Regions from separate parts of the Streptomyces sp. NBC_00887 genome, predicted to be linked through region 2. Evidence: riboswitches for the same ligand, from Rfam matches in the RefSeq annotation. Region 2 holds a riboswitch; each other region holds the start of a gene.
The links. A riboswitch is a leader RNA that binds a small molecule or an ion and turns the genes downstream of it on or off. The one in region 2 is predicted to bind glycine.
Positions count from the first base shown of each region.

Region 1: linked by a shared signal. The riboswitch ahead of gcvP (aminomethyl-transferring glycine dehydrogenase) and the one ahead of gcvP (aminomethyl-transferring glycine dehydrogenase) in region 2 are both predicted to bind glycine.
Region 3: linked by a shared signal. The riboswitch ahead of gcvT (glycine cleavage system aminomethyltransferase GcvT) and the one ahead of gcvP (aminomethyl-transferring glycine dehydrogenase) in region 2 are both predicted to bind glycine.

Region 1 covers NZ_CP108788.1:8,782,051-8,787,288, reverse strand. The annotation lists gene gcvP (aminomethyl-transferring glycine dehydrogenase) at 1-1,895, opposite strand, end outside; glycine riboswitch at 2,087-2,182, opposite strand; gene OG844_RS40070 (PRC-barrel domain-containing protein) at 2,316-2,687, shown strand; gene OG844_RS40065 (DNA polymerase IV) at 2,609-4,063, opposite strand; gene OG844_RS40060 (MerR family transcriptional regulator) at 4,139-4,756, opposite strand; gene OG844_RS40055 (bifunctional nuclease family protein) at 4,925-5,238, opposite strand, start outside.
Region 2 covers NZ_CP108788.1:1,217,004-1,222,241, reverse strand. The annotation lists gene OG844_RS05555 (bifunctional nuclease family protein) at 1-90, shown strand, start outside; gene OG844_RS05550 (MerR family transcriptional regulator) at 259-876, shown strand; gene OG844_RS05545 (DNA polymerase IV) at 952-2,406, shown strand; gene OG844_RS05540 (PRC-barrel domain-containing protein) at 2,328-2,699, opposite strand; glycine riboswitch at 2,833-2,928, shown strand; gene gcvP (aminomethyl-transferring glycine dehydrogenase) at 3,120-5,238, shown strand, end outside.
Region 3 covers NZ_CP108788.1:4,428,526-4,433,763, forward strand. The annotation lists gene OG844_RS20040 (enhanced serine sensitivity protein SseB C-terminal domain-containing protein) at 1-550, opposite strand, end outside; gene OG844_RS20045 (enhanced serine sensitivity protein SseB) at 696-1,463, opposite strand; gene OG844_RS20050 (AAA family ATPase) at 1,606-2,280, opposite strand; glycine riboswitch at 2,469-2,566, shown strand; gene gcvT (glycine cleavage system aminomethyltransferase GcvT) at 2,724-3,854, shown strand; gene gcvH (glycine cleavage system protein GcvH) at 3,946-4,323, shown strand; gene glyA (serine hydroxymethyltransferase) at 4,342-5,238, shown strand, end outside.

The DNA.
Region 1 (5,238 bases), 7.6 Mb from region 2:
TCGACCTCGCCGTCGTCGGCGGTCTTCACGACGACGACCTTCATGCCCGCCATCACGGCGCTCGCGGCGTTGGTGCCGTGCGCGGAGGACGGGATGAGGCAGACGGTACGCCCCTCGTCGCCGTTCGCCCGGTGGAAGGCACGCACGGCCAGAAGACCGGCGAACTCACCCTGGGAGCCGGCGTTGGGCTGGAGGGAGACGGCGTCGTAGCCGGTGACCTCGGCCAGGCGCTCCTCCAGCTCACGGATGAGGGTGAGGAAGCCCTGTGCCTGCTCGGCCGGCGCGAACGGGTGCAGCGCACCGAATTCGGGCCAGGTGATCGACTCCATCTCGGCGGTGGCGTTGAGCTTCATGGTGCAGGAGCCGAGCGGGATCATGCCGCGGTCCAGCGCGTAGTCGCGGTCGGCGAGCTTGCGCAGGTAGCGCAGCATCGCGGTCTCGGAACGGTGCTGGTGGAAGACCGGGTGGGCGAGGACGGTGTCGGTGCGCAGCAGGTTCCCGGGCAGCGCGTCCTCGGCGTCGGCATCGAGGGCCTCGATGTCGCCGCCGGCTCCGAAGGCGGCCCAGACGGCCGCGATCTGCGCACGGGTGGTGGTCTCGTCGCAGGCGATGGAGACGTGGTCGGCGTCGACGAGCCGCAGGTTCACCCCGCGCTCGCGGGCACCGGCGACCACACCGGTAGCTGCACCGGGAACTCTCACGGTGAGGGTGTCGAAGTAGGCGCCGTGCACCACGTCGATACCGGCGGCCCGCAGACCGTCGGCCAGGATCGTGGCGTACCTGTGGGTGCGCCGCGCGATCGTGCGCAGACCGTCGGGGCCGTGGTAGACGGCGTACATCCCCGCCATCACGGCGAGCAGCACCTGCGCGGTGCAGATGTTGCTGGTGGCCTTCTCCCGGCGGATGTGCTGCTCGCGGGTCTGGAGGGCGAGACGGTAGGCCCTGTTGCCGTCGGCGTCGACGGAGACGCCCACGAGACGGCCGGGCAGGCTGCGCGCGAACTTCTCGCGGACGGCCATGAAGCCGGCGTGCGGTCCGCCGAAGCCCATCGGGACACCGAAGCGCTGCGTGGTCCCGACGGCCACGTCCGCGCCCAGCTCGCCGGGCGAGGTGAGCAGGGTCAGGGCCAGCAGATCGGCCGCGACGGTGACGATCGCGCCGAGCTCGTGTGCGCGGTCGATGACGGGCTTGATGTCACGGACCGCTCCGGAGGCGCCCGGATACTGCAGCAGGACGCCGAAGACGCCGCGCTCGGCGACATCGGCCGGAATTCCGTCGGTGAGGTCGGCGACGACCACCTCGACGCCGGTCGGTTCGGCGCGGGTCCGGATCACGGCGACGGTCTGCGGCAGGGTGTCGGCGTCGACCAGGAAGACGCCGTTCCTGACCTTGCCGACGCGCCGTGCGAGCGCCATCGCCTCGGCAGCCGCCGTGCCCTCGTCGAGGAGGGAGGCACCGGAGGTGGGCAGACCGGTCAGGTCGGCCACCATCGTCTGGAAGTTCAGCAGGGCCTCGAGCCGCCCCTGGGAGATCTCCGGCTGGTAGGGCGTGTACGCCGTGTACCAGGCAGGGTTCTCCATGACGTTGCGCAGGATCACCGGCGGGGTGAACGTGCCGTAGTAGCCGAGCCCGATCATCGGCGCGAGCACCTGATTGCGGTCGGCGAGGCGTCGCAGTTCGGCCAGGACCTCGGCCTCGGTACGGGCAGCCGGAAGATCCAGCGCCTCGGCGCTCTTGATCACGTCCGGCACGGCAGCGGCGGTGAGCTCGTCGAGGGAGCCGTATCCGACCTGGGCGAGCATCTTGGCCTGGGCCTCGGCATCGGGCCCGATGTGGCGCTGCTCGAAGGGAATGCCCTGCTCCAGCTGGGAGAGCGGAGTGCGACGGGGGGTCATGATGGAGGCCTCCTGGTCTCACGACCTGCGAGGGGCACCACGGCGTGGCTGCCCGAACGGCCTCCCCATCTGTCATCTCGACCTGAGAGCTTCACCGGCACGCCCTGAGGCATACCGGCTTTCACCGTCGGTGAGGACGGGGCCCGCCACGGCACGTGCCGTACGGATCCCGTCCTGCTTTCCAGAGTGACCTCGTCCGTGCGGTACGGGGGCCTGAGAGATTCCGGGGAGGAGTTGCTCCTTCGGCGCCTCCGGAATGCTCCGGAGGACTCTCCCGCACAGGGTCAGCAGCCGTGTTCCAGACTACCAGCGGGGCGGCGCCGGCCGTCTCGAGTGGCCGAAGCCCCGGATCTGGCCTTTCGTAGTGCCTGTGGAGCTATTGCGACCACCCTGACCGCAGTGCGACCAGTGGGAGGCACCGTGCAGACCGACATCGATCCGCGCAGCCTGATCGGCCGCAAGGCCTACGACCGCCAAGGCTCCAAGATCGGAACGGTGGACGAGGTCTATCTCGACGACGCCACCGGTGTACCCGAGTGGGCGGCCGTGCGCACCGGACTGTTCACCCGGGACGCCTTCGTACCGCTGGAACCGAGCGAATTCGTCGACGGCACCCTGGTGATCCCCTTCGACCGCGCCCTGATCAAGGACGCCCCCGATTTCGGAGTCGGCCGTCATCTCTCCCCTGAGCAGGAACTGCAGCTCTACCGCCATTACGGGCTGGACTCCGCCGCGCCGGGCGGTACGGGGCCCGACAGGGACTTCGGCAGGCTGGCCGGCCACGAGGAGTAGTCCACGGGGTCCCGCACCAGGGGTAGCGGGTCGGCCGGCCGGAGCTGCGGATCGTCGACACGGAACGTGCGTACCCGGCCCGGCCGCTCCTCCGGCTCCTCGAACCGGACCGTGACACGGCCGACACCGCTGCCCTGCACCCATCCGTGGCCGTGGTCCTCGTGGCGTACGTCGTGGCCTGCGGGCCACCGTCGGCCCGCGAGGCGGTCCGCCCTCTCCTCGGCCGTTTCCTCCGCCGTGACCGGCTCGTCGGGGGCACCGTCGGCCCCGTCCTCCGACTCGTCCGCCACCGCCTGCCGGGCGTCGGCGGCCTGCGCGAAGAGGTCCTCCTGGGTGAAGTCCGCGAGCCCTGTGACACCCACTCCGAGGAGCCGTACGCCACCGGTGGTGTCAACGGCCTCCAGCAACCGCGCCGCGGCTTCTCTGACGACCGTGGGGTCGTCGGTGGGGCCGCGCAGGGTCTCGGAACGCGTGAGCGTGGAGAAGTCGTAGCGGCGCACCTTGAGCACGACGGTCCGCCCCGACCTCCCCGCGCCTCGCAGGCGCTCCACACACCGTCCGGCCAGCCTCTCCACCTCCGTCCTGACCCGGACCCGGTCGTGCAGGTCCACGTCGAAGGTGTCCTCGACCGATACGGACTTCGCGTCCCGTTCCGCGACGACGGGCCGGTCGTCGTGCCCGAGGGCCATGCGGTACAGCGCGACGCCGTGCGCCTTGCCCAGCAGGCGGACGAGCTCTGCCTCCCCGGCCTCGGCCAGGTCCTGGACCACCGTCATCCCCGCGCGCCGCAGATGGTCCCCGGTGGCGGGCCCGACGCCCGGCAGGATCCGCACGGACATGGGAGCGAGCAGTTCGCGCTCCGTACCCGGCTCGATGAGCAGGAGACCGTCCGGTTTCGCCTCCTCCGAGGCGATCTTGGCCAGCATCTTGGAACCGGCCAGACCGACCGAACCGCTGAGTCCGGTGACGCCTCTGATGACCGTGCGCAGCTGCTCACCGATCGCACGGGCCGATGCCGCGTCATCGGCGACCCCGCCGGCCTCCAGGTCGACGAAGGCCTCGTCCAGGCTGAGCGGCTCGACGAGCGGCGAAAGCCGCCCGAGGAGCTCCATCACCTGGTCGCTCACCGTCCGGTAGAGCGCGAACCGCGGCACCAGATAGGCGGCGTTGGGTGCAAGCCGTCTCGCCTGTGCCATGGGCATCGCCGAATGCACTCCGAAGCGCCGGGCCTCGTACGACGCGGTGGCCACCACCCCACGCATTCCCAGTCCGCCCACCACCACCGGTTTGCCGCGCAGGCTCGGTTTCGCCGCCTGCTCGGCAGAGGCGTAGAAGGCATCCATGTCCAGATGCAGGATGGTGGGAGCGGATCTCACATCAACCGATGCTGCCCTATGCCACTGACAACGGGCCTGCTCCGCGCCCGTGCGGCGCGGAGCAGGCCCGGTGGCTCAGCCCGCACGGTTGCGCCGCCGGGCCAGCTCGTCCGCGGGGTTGTTGCCGATCAGCGTCTCCCCCGTGTCGACCCGCTCGCCGTGGAGCTGCGACAGGGTCGCGTCCACATCGCGCCAGACGACGCCCACGGCGATACCGAAGACTCCCTGCCCCCCCTGGAGCAGATCCACGACCTCGTCGGGCGAGGAGCACTCGTAGACCGTCGCCCCGTCGCTCATCAGGGTCATCCGTTCCAGATCCGTGAATCCGCGGGCCCTCAGGTGCTGGACCGTGGTGCGGATGTTCTGCAGCGCGACACCCGTGTCGAGGAACCGCTTCACGATCTTGAGGAGGACCACGTCCCGGAAACTGTAGAGACGCTGTGTCCCCGATCCGTACGCCGGACGCACACTCGGCTCCACCAGACCCGTACGGGCCCAGTAGTCGAGCTGCCGGTAGGTGATCCCGGCCGCCGCGCACGCCGTCGGCCCCCGGTAGCCGATGTCACCTGCCACTACCGCACCGTCCGCTGCCACCGCCTCCGGCTGAACCGGCTGTCTGATGGTGTGGTCGGCCGCACTGCTGTGCTGCCGGTACGGCCCACCCGCAGCCGTACCGTCGCCGCTGCTTCTCACGCCGACCTCCGTCCTTGACCTGCCATCTCGAAGGTAGGCAGTCACCAGGGGTGCGTCAACGATCGCCACACTCGGCACGCCGAGTGATAATCACCCTGAGGGTGGTTTCCCGTGTCTCATTTCCGGGAACGGCTTGTCGGATGCGCTGACGGCACCCCCGCGGGACGGTCACTGACTGTTCGTACCGAAGTCCTCCGGTGAGATCTGGTCGAGGAACTCACGGAACTTCTCGACCTCGTCCTCCTGCTCGTCCGGGATGGCGATCCCGGCGTCGTCCAGCACACCGTCACTGCCGTAGATCGGCGTTCCGGTGCGCAGGGCGAGCGCTATGGCGTCGGACGGCCGCGCGCTCACCTCGACTCCGCTGGCGAAGACCAGCTCCGCGTAGAAAACCCCTTCTCTGAGGTCCGTGATCCGGACCTCGGTGAGCTCTTGGCCGACGGCCTCGAGCACATCCTTGAAGAGATCATGGGTCAGCGGCC
Region 2 (5,238 bases):
ATCCCGGACGAGCAGGAGGACGAGGTCGAGAAGTTCCGTGAGTTCCTCGACCAGATCTCACCGGAGGACTTCGGTACGAACAGTCAGTGACCGTCCCGCGGGGGTGCCGTCAGCGCATCCGACAAGCCGTTCCCGGAAATGAGACACGGGAAACCACCCTCAGGGTGATTATCACTCGGCGTGCCGAGTGTGGCGATCGTTGACGCACCCCTGGTGACTGCCTACCTTCGAGATGGCAGGTCAAGGACGGAGGTCGGCGTGAGAAGCAGCGGCGACGGTACGGCTGCGGGTGGGCCGTACCGGCAGCACAGCAGTGCGGCCGACCACACCATCAGACAGCCGGTTCAGCCGGAGGCGGTGGCAGCGGACGGTGCGGTAGTGGCAGGTGACATCGGCTACCGGGGGCCGACGGCGTGCGCGGCGGCCGGGATCACCTACCGGCAGCTCGACTACTGGGCCCGTACGGGTCTGGTGGAGCCGAGTGTGCGTCCGGCGTACGGATCGGGGACACAGCGTCTCTACAGTTTCCGGGACGTGGTCCTCCTCAAGATCGTGAAGCGGTTCCTCGACACGGGTGTCGCGCTGCAGAACATCCGCACCACGGTCCAGCACCTGAGGGCCCGCGGATTCACGGATCTGGAACGGATGACCCTGATGAGCGACGGGGCGACGGTCTACGAGTGCTCCTCGCCCGACGAGGTCGTGGATCTGCTCCAGGGGGGGCAGGGAGTCTTCGGTATCGCCGTGGGCGTCGTCTGGCGCGATGTGGACGCGACCCTGTCGCAGCTCCACGGCGAGCGGGTCGACACGGGGGAGACGCTGATCGGCAACAACCCCGCGGACGAGCTGGCCCGGCGGCGCAACCGTGCGGGCTGAGCCACCGGGCCTGCTCCGCGCCGCACGGGCGCGGAGCAGGCCCGTTGTCAGTGGCATAGGGCAGCATCGGTTGATGTGAGATCCGCTCCCACCATCCTGCATCTGGACATGGATGCCTTCTACGCCTCTGCCGAGCAGGCGGCGAAACCGAGCCTGCGCGGCAAACCGGTGGTGGTGGGCGGACTGGGAATGCGTGGGGTGGTGGCCACCGCGTCGTACGAGGCCCGGCGCTTCGGAGTGCATTCGGCGATGCCCATGGCACAGGCGAGACGGCTTGCACCCAACGCCGCCTATCTGGTGCCGCGGTTCGCGCTCTACCGGACGGTGAGCGACCAGGTGATGGAGCTCCTCGGGCGGCTTTCGCCGCTCGTCGAGCCGCTCAGCCTGGACGAGGCCTTCGTCGACCTGGAGGCCGGCGGGGTCGCCGATGACGCGGCATCGGCCCGTGCGATCGGTGAGCAGCTGCGCACGGTCATCAGAGGCGTCACCGGACTCAGCGGTTCGGTCGGTCTGGCCGGTTCCAAGATGCTGGCCAAGATCGCCTCGGAGGAGGCGAAACCGGACGGTCTCCTGCTCATCGAGCCGGGTACGGAGCGCGAACTGCTCGCTCCCATGTCCGTGCGGATCCTGCCGGGCGTCGGGCCCGCCACCGGGGACCATCTGCGGCGCGCGGGGATGACGGTGGTCCAGGACCTGGCCGAGGCCGGGGAGGCAGAGCTCGTCCGCCTGCTGGGCAAGGCGCACGGCGTCGCGCTGTACCGCATGGCCCTCGGGCACGACGACCGGCCCGTCGTCGCGGAACGGGACGCGAAGTCCGTATCGGTCGAGGACACCTTCGACGTGGACCTGCACGACCGGGTCCGGGTCAGGACGGAGGTGGAGAGGCTGGCCGGACGGTGTGTGGAGCGCCTGCGAGGCGCGGGGAGGTCGGGGCGGACCGTCGTGCTCAAGGTGCGCCGCTACGACTTCTCCACGCTCACGCGTTCCGAGACCCTGCGCGGCCCCACCGACGACCCCACGGTCGTCAGAGAAGCCGCGGCGCGGTTGCTGGAGGCCGTTGACACCACCGGTGGCGTACGGCTCCTCGGAGTGGGTGTCACAGGGCTCGCGGACTTCACCCAGGAGGACCTCTTCGCGCAGGCCGCCGACGCCCGGCAGGCGGTGGCGGACGAGTCGGAGGACGGGGCCGACGGTGCCCCCGACGAGCCGGTCACGGCGGAGGAAACGGCCGAGGAGAGGGCGGACCGCCTCGCGGGCCGACGGTGGCCCGCAGGCCACGACGTACGCCACGAGGACCACGGCCACGGATGGGTGCAGGGCAGCGGTGTCGGCCGTGTCACGGTCCGGTTCGAGGAGCCGGAGGAGCGGCCGGGCCGGGTACGCACGTTCCGTGTCGACGATCCGCAGCTCCGGCCGGCCGACCCGCTACCCCTGGTGCGGGACCCCGTGGACTACTCCTCGTGGCCGGCCAGCCTGCCGAAGTCCCTGTCGGGCCCCGTACCGCCCGGCGCGGCGGAGTCCAGCCCGTAATGGCGGTAGAGCTGCAGTTCCTGCTCAGGGGAGAGATGACGGCCGACTCCGAAATCGGGGGCGTCCTTGATCAGGGCGCGGTCGAAGGGGATCACCAGGGTGCCGTCGACGAATTCGCTCGGTTCCAGCGGTACGAAGGCGTCCCGGGTGAACAGTCCGGTGCGCACGGCCGCCCACTCGGGTACACCGGTGGCGTCGTCGAGATAGACCTCGTCCACCGTTCCGATCTTGGAGCCTTGGCGGTCGTAGGCCTTGCGGCCGATCAGGCTGCGCGGATCGATGTCGGTCTGCACGGTGCCTCCCACTGGTCGCACTGCGGTCAGGGTGGTCGCAATAGCTCCACAGGCACTACGAAAGGCCAGATCCGGGGCTTCGGCCACTCGAGACGGCCGGCGCCGCCCCGCTGGTAGTCTGGAACACGGCTGCTGACCCTGTGCGGGAGAGTCCTCCGGAGCATTCCGGAGGCGCCGAAGGAGCAACTCCTCCCCGGAATCTCTCAGGCCCCCGTACCGCACGGACGAGGTCACTCTGGAAAGCAGGACGGGATCCGTACGGCACGTGCCGTGGCGGGCCCCGTCCTCACCGACGGTGAAAGCCGGTATGCCTCAGGGCGTGCCGGTGAAGCTCTCAGGTCGAGATGACAGATGGGGAGGCCGTTCGGGCAGCCACGCCGTGGTGCCCCTCGCAGGTCGTGAGACCAGGAGGCCTCCATCATGACCCCCCGTCGCACTCCGCTCTCCCAGCTGGAGCAGGGCATTCCCTTCGAGCAGCGCCACATCGGGCCCGATGCCGAGGCCCAGGCCAAGATGCTCGCCCAGGTCGGATACGGCTCCCTCGACGAGCTCACCGCCGCTGCCGTGCCGGACGTGATCAAGAGCGCCGAGGCGCTGGATCTTCCGGCTGCCCGTACCGAGGCCGAGGTCCTGGCCGAACTGCGACGCCTCGCCGACCGCAATCAGGTGCTCGCGCCGATGATCGGGCTCGGCTACTACGGCACGTTCACCCCGCCGGTGATCCTGCGCAACGTCATGGAGAACCCTGCCTGGTACACGGCGTACACGCCCTACCAGCCGGAGATCTCCCAGGGGCGGCTCGAGGCCCTGCTGAACTTCCAGACGATGGTGGCCGACCTGACCGGTCTGCCCACCTCCGGTGCCTCCCTCCTCGACGAGGGCACGGCGGCTGCCGAGGCGATGGCGCTCGCACGGCGCGTCGGCAAGGTCAGGAACGGCGTCTTCCTGGTCGACGCCGACACCCTGCCGCAGACCGTCGCCGTGATCCGGACCCGCGCCGAACCGACCGGCGTCGAGGTGGTCGTCGCCGACCTCACCGACGGAATTCCGGCCGATGTCGCCGAGCGCGGCGTCTTCGGCGTCCTGCTGCAGTATCCGGGCGCCTCCGGAGCGGTCCGTGACATCAAGCCCGTCATCGACCGCGCACACGAGCTCGGCGCGATCGTCACCGTCGCGGCCGATCTGCTGGCCCTGACCCTGCTCACCTCGCCCGGCGAGCTGGGCGCGGACGTGGCCGTCGGGACCACGCAGCGCTTCGGTGTCCCGATGGGCTTCGGCGGACCGCACGCCGGCTTCATGGCCGTCCGCGAGAAGTTCGCGCGCAGCCTGCCCGGCCGTCTCGTGGGCGTCTCCGTCGACGCCGACGGCAACAGGGCCTACCGTCTCGCCCTCCAGACCCGCGAGCAGCACATCCGCCGGGAGAAGGCCACCAGCAACATCTGCACCGCGCAGGTGCTGCTCGCCGTGATGGCGGGGATGTACGCCGTCTACCACGGCCCCGACGGTCTGCGCACGATCGCGCGGCGCACCCACAGGTACGCCACGATCCTGGCCGACGGTCTGCGGGCCGCCGGTATCGACGTGGTGCACGGCGCCTACTTCGACACCCTCACCGTGAGAGTTCCCGGTGCAGCTACCGGTGTGGTCGCCGGTGCCCGCGAGCGCGGGGTGAACCTGCGGCTCGTCGACGCCGACCACGTCTCCATCGCCTGCGACGAGACCACCACCCGTGCGCAGATCGCGGCCGTCTGGGCCGCCTTCGGAGCCGGCGGCGACATCGAGGCCCTCGATGCCGACGCCGAGGACGCGCTGCCCGGGAACCTGCTGCGCACCGACACCGTCCTCGCCCACCCGGTCTTCCACCAGCACCGTTCCGAGACCGCGATGCTGCGCTACCTGCGCAAGCTCGCCGACCGCGACTACGCGCTGGACCGCGGCATGATCCCGCTCGGCTCCTGCACCATGAAGCTCAACGCCACCGCCGAGATGGAGTCGATCACCTGGCCCGAATTCGGTGCGCTGCACCCGTTCGCGCCGGCCGAGCAGGCACAGGGCTTCCTCACCCTCATCCGTGAGCTGGAGGAGCGCCTGGCCGAGGTCACCGGCTACGACGCCGTCTCCCTCCAGCCCAACGCCGGCTCCCAGGGTGAGTTCGCCGGTCTTCTGGCCGTGCGTGCCTTCCACCGGGCGAACGGCGACGAGGGGCGTACCGTCTGCCTCATCCCGTCCTCCGCGCACGGCACCAACGCCGCGAGCGCCGTGATGGCGGGCATGAAGGTCGTCGTCGTGAAGACCGCCGACGACGGCGAGGTCGACATCGACGACCTCCGCGCCAAGATCGAGAAGCACCGTGACGAACTCGCGGTCCTCATGATCACCTACCCGTCCACGCACGGTGTCTTCGAGGAGCACGTCGCCGCGATCTGCGGCGAGGTGCACGACGCGGGCGGCCAGGTGTACGTCGACGGCGCCAACCTCAACGCGCTGGTGGGCCTCGCCAAGCCGGGCAAGTTCGGCGGCGACGTCTCGCACCTGAACC
Region 3 (5,238 bases), 3.2 Mb from region 2:
CGAGCCCGATCGCGAGGTACGGGGCGCCCAGCGCGGGCTGCACCCAGGCGCGGCGCAGCGCGCGAACGGCGGGGGTGCGATGGGCATTGTGTGACAAAAGGGCGTAGAACTGCGGAATCTCGATGGCGGGTTCGGAGAGCTGCAGCGGGCCGGCGGGCATCCGGTCGAGGCCTGTCGCGATGCGGCGCAGGTCCAGCCAGGGGATCCCGACGCCGCCGCCGGGAGCATGCGGGTTGAGCCAGATGCCCCAGCGGTCGGGGAAGAGGGACCGGGCGATCTCGCGGCCTGTGACCAGCTCGTGGGACCTGTTCCAGCCGCTGGCCGAGAGCTCCTGGGCGGAGGTCACGCAGGGGGCGTAGCCCAGGCCGTCGATCTCCATGTTGCCGTACTGGGCGTCGGGCGAGCCCGCCGTGCCGTGCCAGAGCAGCATCCAGATCCGGCCGTCGGTGAGGGCCTGCAGCAGCGCCTCGTAGGCGTCGGGGCGCCCGGGGGCCACTTGCCGCAGCATGTGCTCGACCTGCCCGGCCTCCGCGGTGCCTGACGCACTCACCCTGGGTCCCGCCCCTCTTCGTTCCGCTGCCCCGTTGTGCCGCGGTGCTGTTGTCCCGCACCCGGGCACAACAGGTGCGGCCTCGCCATCAAACCAGCTTATGTGCCGCCCCTGACACCGGCTTGGCGCCACGGGCGAAGCTGACTCAGTACCCCTCGCGCCGGTAGAACGGCCGTACCTTCTCCAGCATCCAGTCACCCACGGGGTCCTGGGCCACGTCGAGCAGGACCAGATTGACCGGCCACGGCAGCTGGACCCGGCCCAGCGCACGGCCCAGCGCATCCATCGGGGCGCTCTGTCCGGCGCCGTCCCAGGTAGCGAACTCGACGCCGACGAAGAGGACGGGGTCGTCGCCCTCGATGCTGGCCAGCGCCCTGCGCGCGGTGCTCACGACTCCGATGTCCTGGAATTCGCCGGACACCGCGGCGAGGAAGTCGACGGGGTCCTCCTTCCAGTCCGGCTCGTAGAGCCGCACCCGCCCGCCGGAGGGCCCGTCCAGCGCGGTGCGCCCGGCCCTGCAGAGCTCGGCGACGGCCGGCGGGGGCAGCGGCACTCCGACGGCCCCGCCCGGATTGACTGCGATGCCGAGCTGCGGGGGCAGTCCGCGGGCGAATTCACGGGCGGGCGCGACGGTGAACGAGATATGGGCGCCGACGCAGTGCAGGAACTGGGCCTCGGAGCTGAACACCGGTACGAACGCGGCGCCGCCGATGTCGACCGTCGGCAGGTCGAGGTCGGGGCTGTCGGGCCCGCCGCCGTTCGGCAGGGGCACCCAGACGCGGCTTCGGCCGAGCACCTCGACCAGGCGGCCGCCGGCCCCGGGCACGCCGAGGGAGGCGCTGAGCACTTCCTCGAGCTCGTTGGCCGGCCATCCGTGCTGCGGATCGACGGGGGCCTGGGCCGGAATGTCCACGGTGTCTGTGTCCCTTTCTCGCCATGCTGTGCGGCAGAAACCATAGTCCGAGCCGTGCCCGGACGGCAGTGACACGGGGAACAGCGCAGGCCGGGGCAACCGGACCGTCCAGATTCCGGACGGCCGGACGGAGCTCACCGGTCTATGCGTTTGCGAACGAAATCCGTTCGATCGCCGTGGCGGCCTCCCGGTCGAGCAGCACCGCGGACGCGCAACCGGGCGGCAGCAGTCCGCTCTCCGTATCGCGCAGCAGCCGCCCGACCGCACCGCGGTGCCGGGCGAAGGCGTATCCGGAGACGCCCCGTCCGCGCTCCCGCTGGCCGGCCCTGGCCACATGAGGGGTGACGTCGAGCAGGACGAGATGCAGCGTGCGGTCCCGGCGCCCGGCCTCGCGGGCCAGCCAGCGTCGCACCCAGGCCTGGGTTCCGCAGTCGTGCACGACGACGGATCCGCCCGAGCGCAGCGCCCGCCACAGCCCGAGGTAGTGCGCGGCACGGACCAGGGGGCGGTAGAGGGCGTACGGGAGTAAAGCGGGCAGGGAGGCCGCCCAGCGGTCCCTGGTGTCCTGGGAGTCGATGGCGTGCTCCCGCACCGCGCGCCGGATCAGCGTCGACTTCCCGCTGCCGGGCAGTCCGGAGACCACCACGACATCACCCGCCACGAAGTCCAGGCTGCGCGGGCCGAGCCCGTTCCTGCCCCGCAGATCACGTACCACCGGAGCGTGCGTGCCCCGGAGCCCCCGAGCGCGGGCACCCTGCTGCGCGGGCACCGCACCGCGCGCTGCCCCTGCGGTCGTCGCGAACGGCTGCAACGTCATCGCTCTCCCCCTGCCGAGTCACCCACACCTGACCTGCCCAAGAAGTGTAAAGAAAAGGTAATACGGGACAACCGGTTCCGGCGGCACGTGTCGGCGCCCGAGCGGCCCGGTGTGCCTGCGCGGATCCGGTCGCCCCACTCTGGCGCAATGCGTGCGATGATGACCCCGCCAACTGCATACCGGCCGTTTGAATCCGCGCGGGAGAGTCCCGGTCACTGTGTGCGCCGGGCGCCGAAGGAGCAAGTTCCTCCCTTGAATCTCTCAGGCCCCGTACCGCGTGGATGAGGCAGATCTGAAAAGCGGGCCGTTCACGCGGCTCCACCCAAGGTGCAAGCCGACCCCCGTAGGGGCTGACCCTTTCAGGGGCTCTCGGCGAACCTCTCAGGTTCCGATGACAGATGGGGAGGGAACATCCTCTGTCGTCATGCCCTGGAGCCATGCCCATGAGCACTGCCCCCGCCTCCCGTCTCACCGCCCTCGATGCGCTGCATCGCTCCCTGGGCGCGACCATGACCGACTTCGCGGGCTGGGACATGCCCCTGCGGTACGCCAGTGAGCGCGACGAGCACAACGCCGTACGCACCCGGGCCGGACTCTTCGACCTGTCGCACATGGGCGAGATCACCGTCACCGGACCGCAGGCCGCGGCCTTCCTGAACTTCGCGCTGGTGGGCAACATCGCCACCGTCGGCGTGGGCCGGGCCCGCTACACGATGATCGTCGCCGAGGACGGCGGGATCCTGGACGACCTGATCGTCTACCGCCTCGGCGAGGCCGCGGCCCCCGAGTATCTGGTCGTCGCCAACGCGGGCAACGCGCAGCTCGTCCTCGACACGCTCGCCGCGCGCGCCGGGGACTTCGACGCCGAGGTGCGCGACGACCGCGACGCCTACGCGCTGCTCGCCGTCCAGGGCCCCGAGTCCCCCGCCATCCTGAAGTCGGTCACGGACGCCGACCTGGACGGACTGAAGTACTACGCGGGCCTGCCCGGCACCGTCGCCGGTGTTCCCGCGCTCATCGCCCGTACCGGCTACACCGGCGAGGACGGCTTCGAGCTCTTCGTCGCCCCCGAGCACGCCGAGCAGCTGTGGAAGGCGCTCACCGAGGCGGGCGCCCCGCACGGCCTGATCCCCTGTGGCCTCTCCTGCCGCGACACGCTGCGCCTGGAGGCGGGCATGCCGCTGTACGGGCACGAGCTGACCACCGCACTGACCCCGTTCGACGCGGGCCTGGGCCGGGTCGTGAAGTTCGAGAAGGAGGGCGACTTCGTCGGCCGCGAGGCGCTGCTGGCCGCCGCCGAGCGCGCCGAGACCGCCCCGCCCCGCAAGCTCGTCGGCCTGGTGGCCGAGGGCCGCCGGGTGCCGCGCGCCGGCTTCCAGGTCGTTGCCGACGGCAAGGTCATCGGCGAGGTCACGTCCGGCGCGCCGTCGCCGACGCTGGGCAAGCCGATCGCCATGGCGTACGTGGACGCGGCGCACGCCGTGCCCGGCACCGAGGGCGTCGGCGTAGACATCCGGGGCACCCACGAGGCGTACGAGGTCGTCGCACTGCCCTTCTACAAGCGTCAGAAGTGACAACGGGGCGTCCCGCACGTGACGTAGTCCCGTCTCACACCGTAAGACCACCGTTCATCAGCACTCCCCGGCGTACAGGAGAATTCAGGTCATGAGCAACCCCCAGCAGCTGCGGTACAGCAAGGAGCACGAGTGGCTGTCGGCCCTCGAGGACGGTGTGGCCACGGTCGGTATCACCGAGTTCGCGGCCAACGCGCTCGGCGACGTCGTCTACGCCCAGCTCCCGGAGGTCGGTGACACGGTGACCGCGGGCGAGACCTGCGGTGAGCTGGAGTCGACCAAGTCGGTCAGCGACCTGTACTCGCCGGTGACCGGTGAGGTCACCGAGGCCAACCAGGACGTCGTGGACGACCCGGCGCTGGTGAACTCCGCCCCCTTCGAGGGCGGCTGGCTGTTCAAGGTGCGCGTCGCGGAGGAGCCGAAGGACCTGCTCTCCGCCGACGAGTACTCCGAGTTCTCCGGCAACTGAGACCCAAGGGACCCCCTGATGTCGCTTCTCAACTCCTCCCTCCACGAGCTGGACCCGGACGTCGCCGCCGCTGTCGACGCCGAGCTCCACCGCCAGCAGTCCACCCTCGAGATGATCGCTTCGGAGAACTTCGCTCCGGTCGCGGTCATGGAGGCGCAGGGCTCCGTCCTCACCAACAAGTACGCCGAGGGCTACCCCGGCCGCCGCTACTACGGCGGCTGCGAGCACGTCGACGTGGTCGAGCAGATCGCGATCGACCGGATCAAGGCGCTCTTCGGCGCCGAGGCCGCGAACGTCCAGCCGCACTCCGGTGCGCAGGCGAACGCCGCCGCGATGTTCGCGCTGCTGAAGCCGGGCGACACGATCATGGGCCTGAACCTGGCCCACGGCGGTCACCTGACCCACGGCATGAAGATCAACTTCTCCGGCAAGCTCTACAACGTGGTCCCGTACCACGTCGACGAGACCGGCGTCGTGGACATGGCCGAGGTCGAGCGCCTCGCCAAGGAGTCCAAGCCGAAGCTGATCGTGGCCGGCTGGTCCGCGTACCCCCGTCAGCTCGACTTCGCGGCGTTCCGCCGCATCGCGGACGAGGTCGGCGCGTACCTGATGGTCGACATGGCCCACTTCGCGGGCCTGGTGGCCGCGGGTCTGCACCCCAACCCGGTGCCGCACGCCCATGTCGTCACGACCACCACGCACAAGACCCTCGGCGGTCCGCGCGGTGGCGTCATCCTGTCGACGCAGGAGCTCGCCAAGAAGATCAACTCGGCGGTCTTCCCCGGTCAGCAGGGCGGCCCGCTGGAGCACGTGATCGCGGCCAAGGCGGTCTCCTTCAAGGTGGCGGCGACCGAGGAGTTCAAGGAGCGCCAGCAGCGCACCCTGGACGGCGCCCGCATCCTCGCCGAGCGTCTG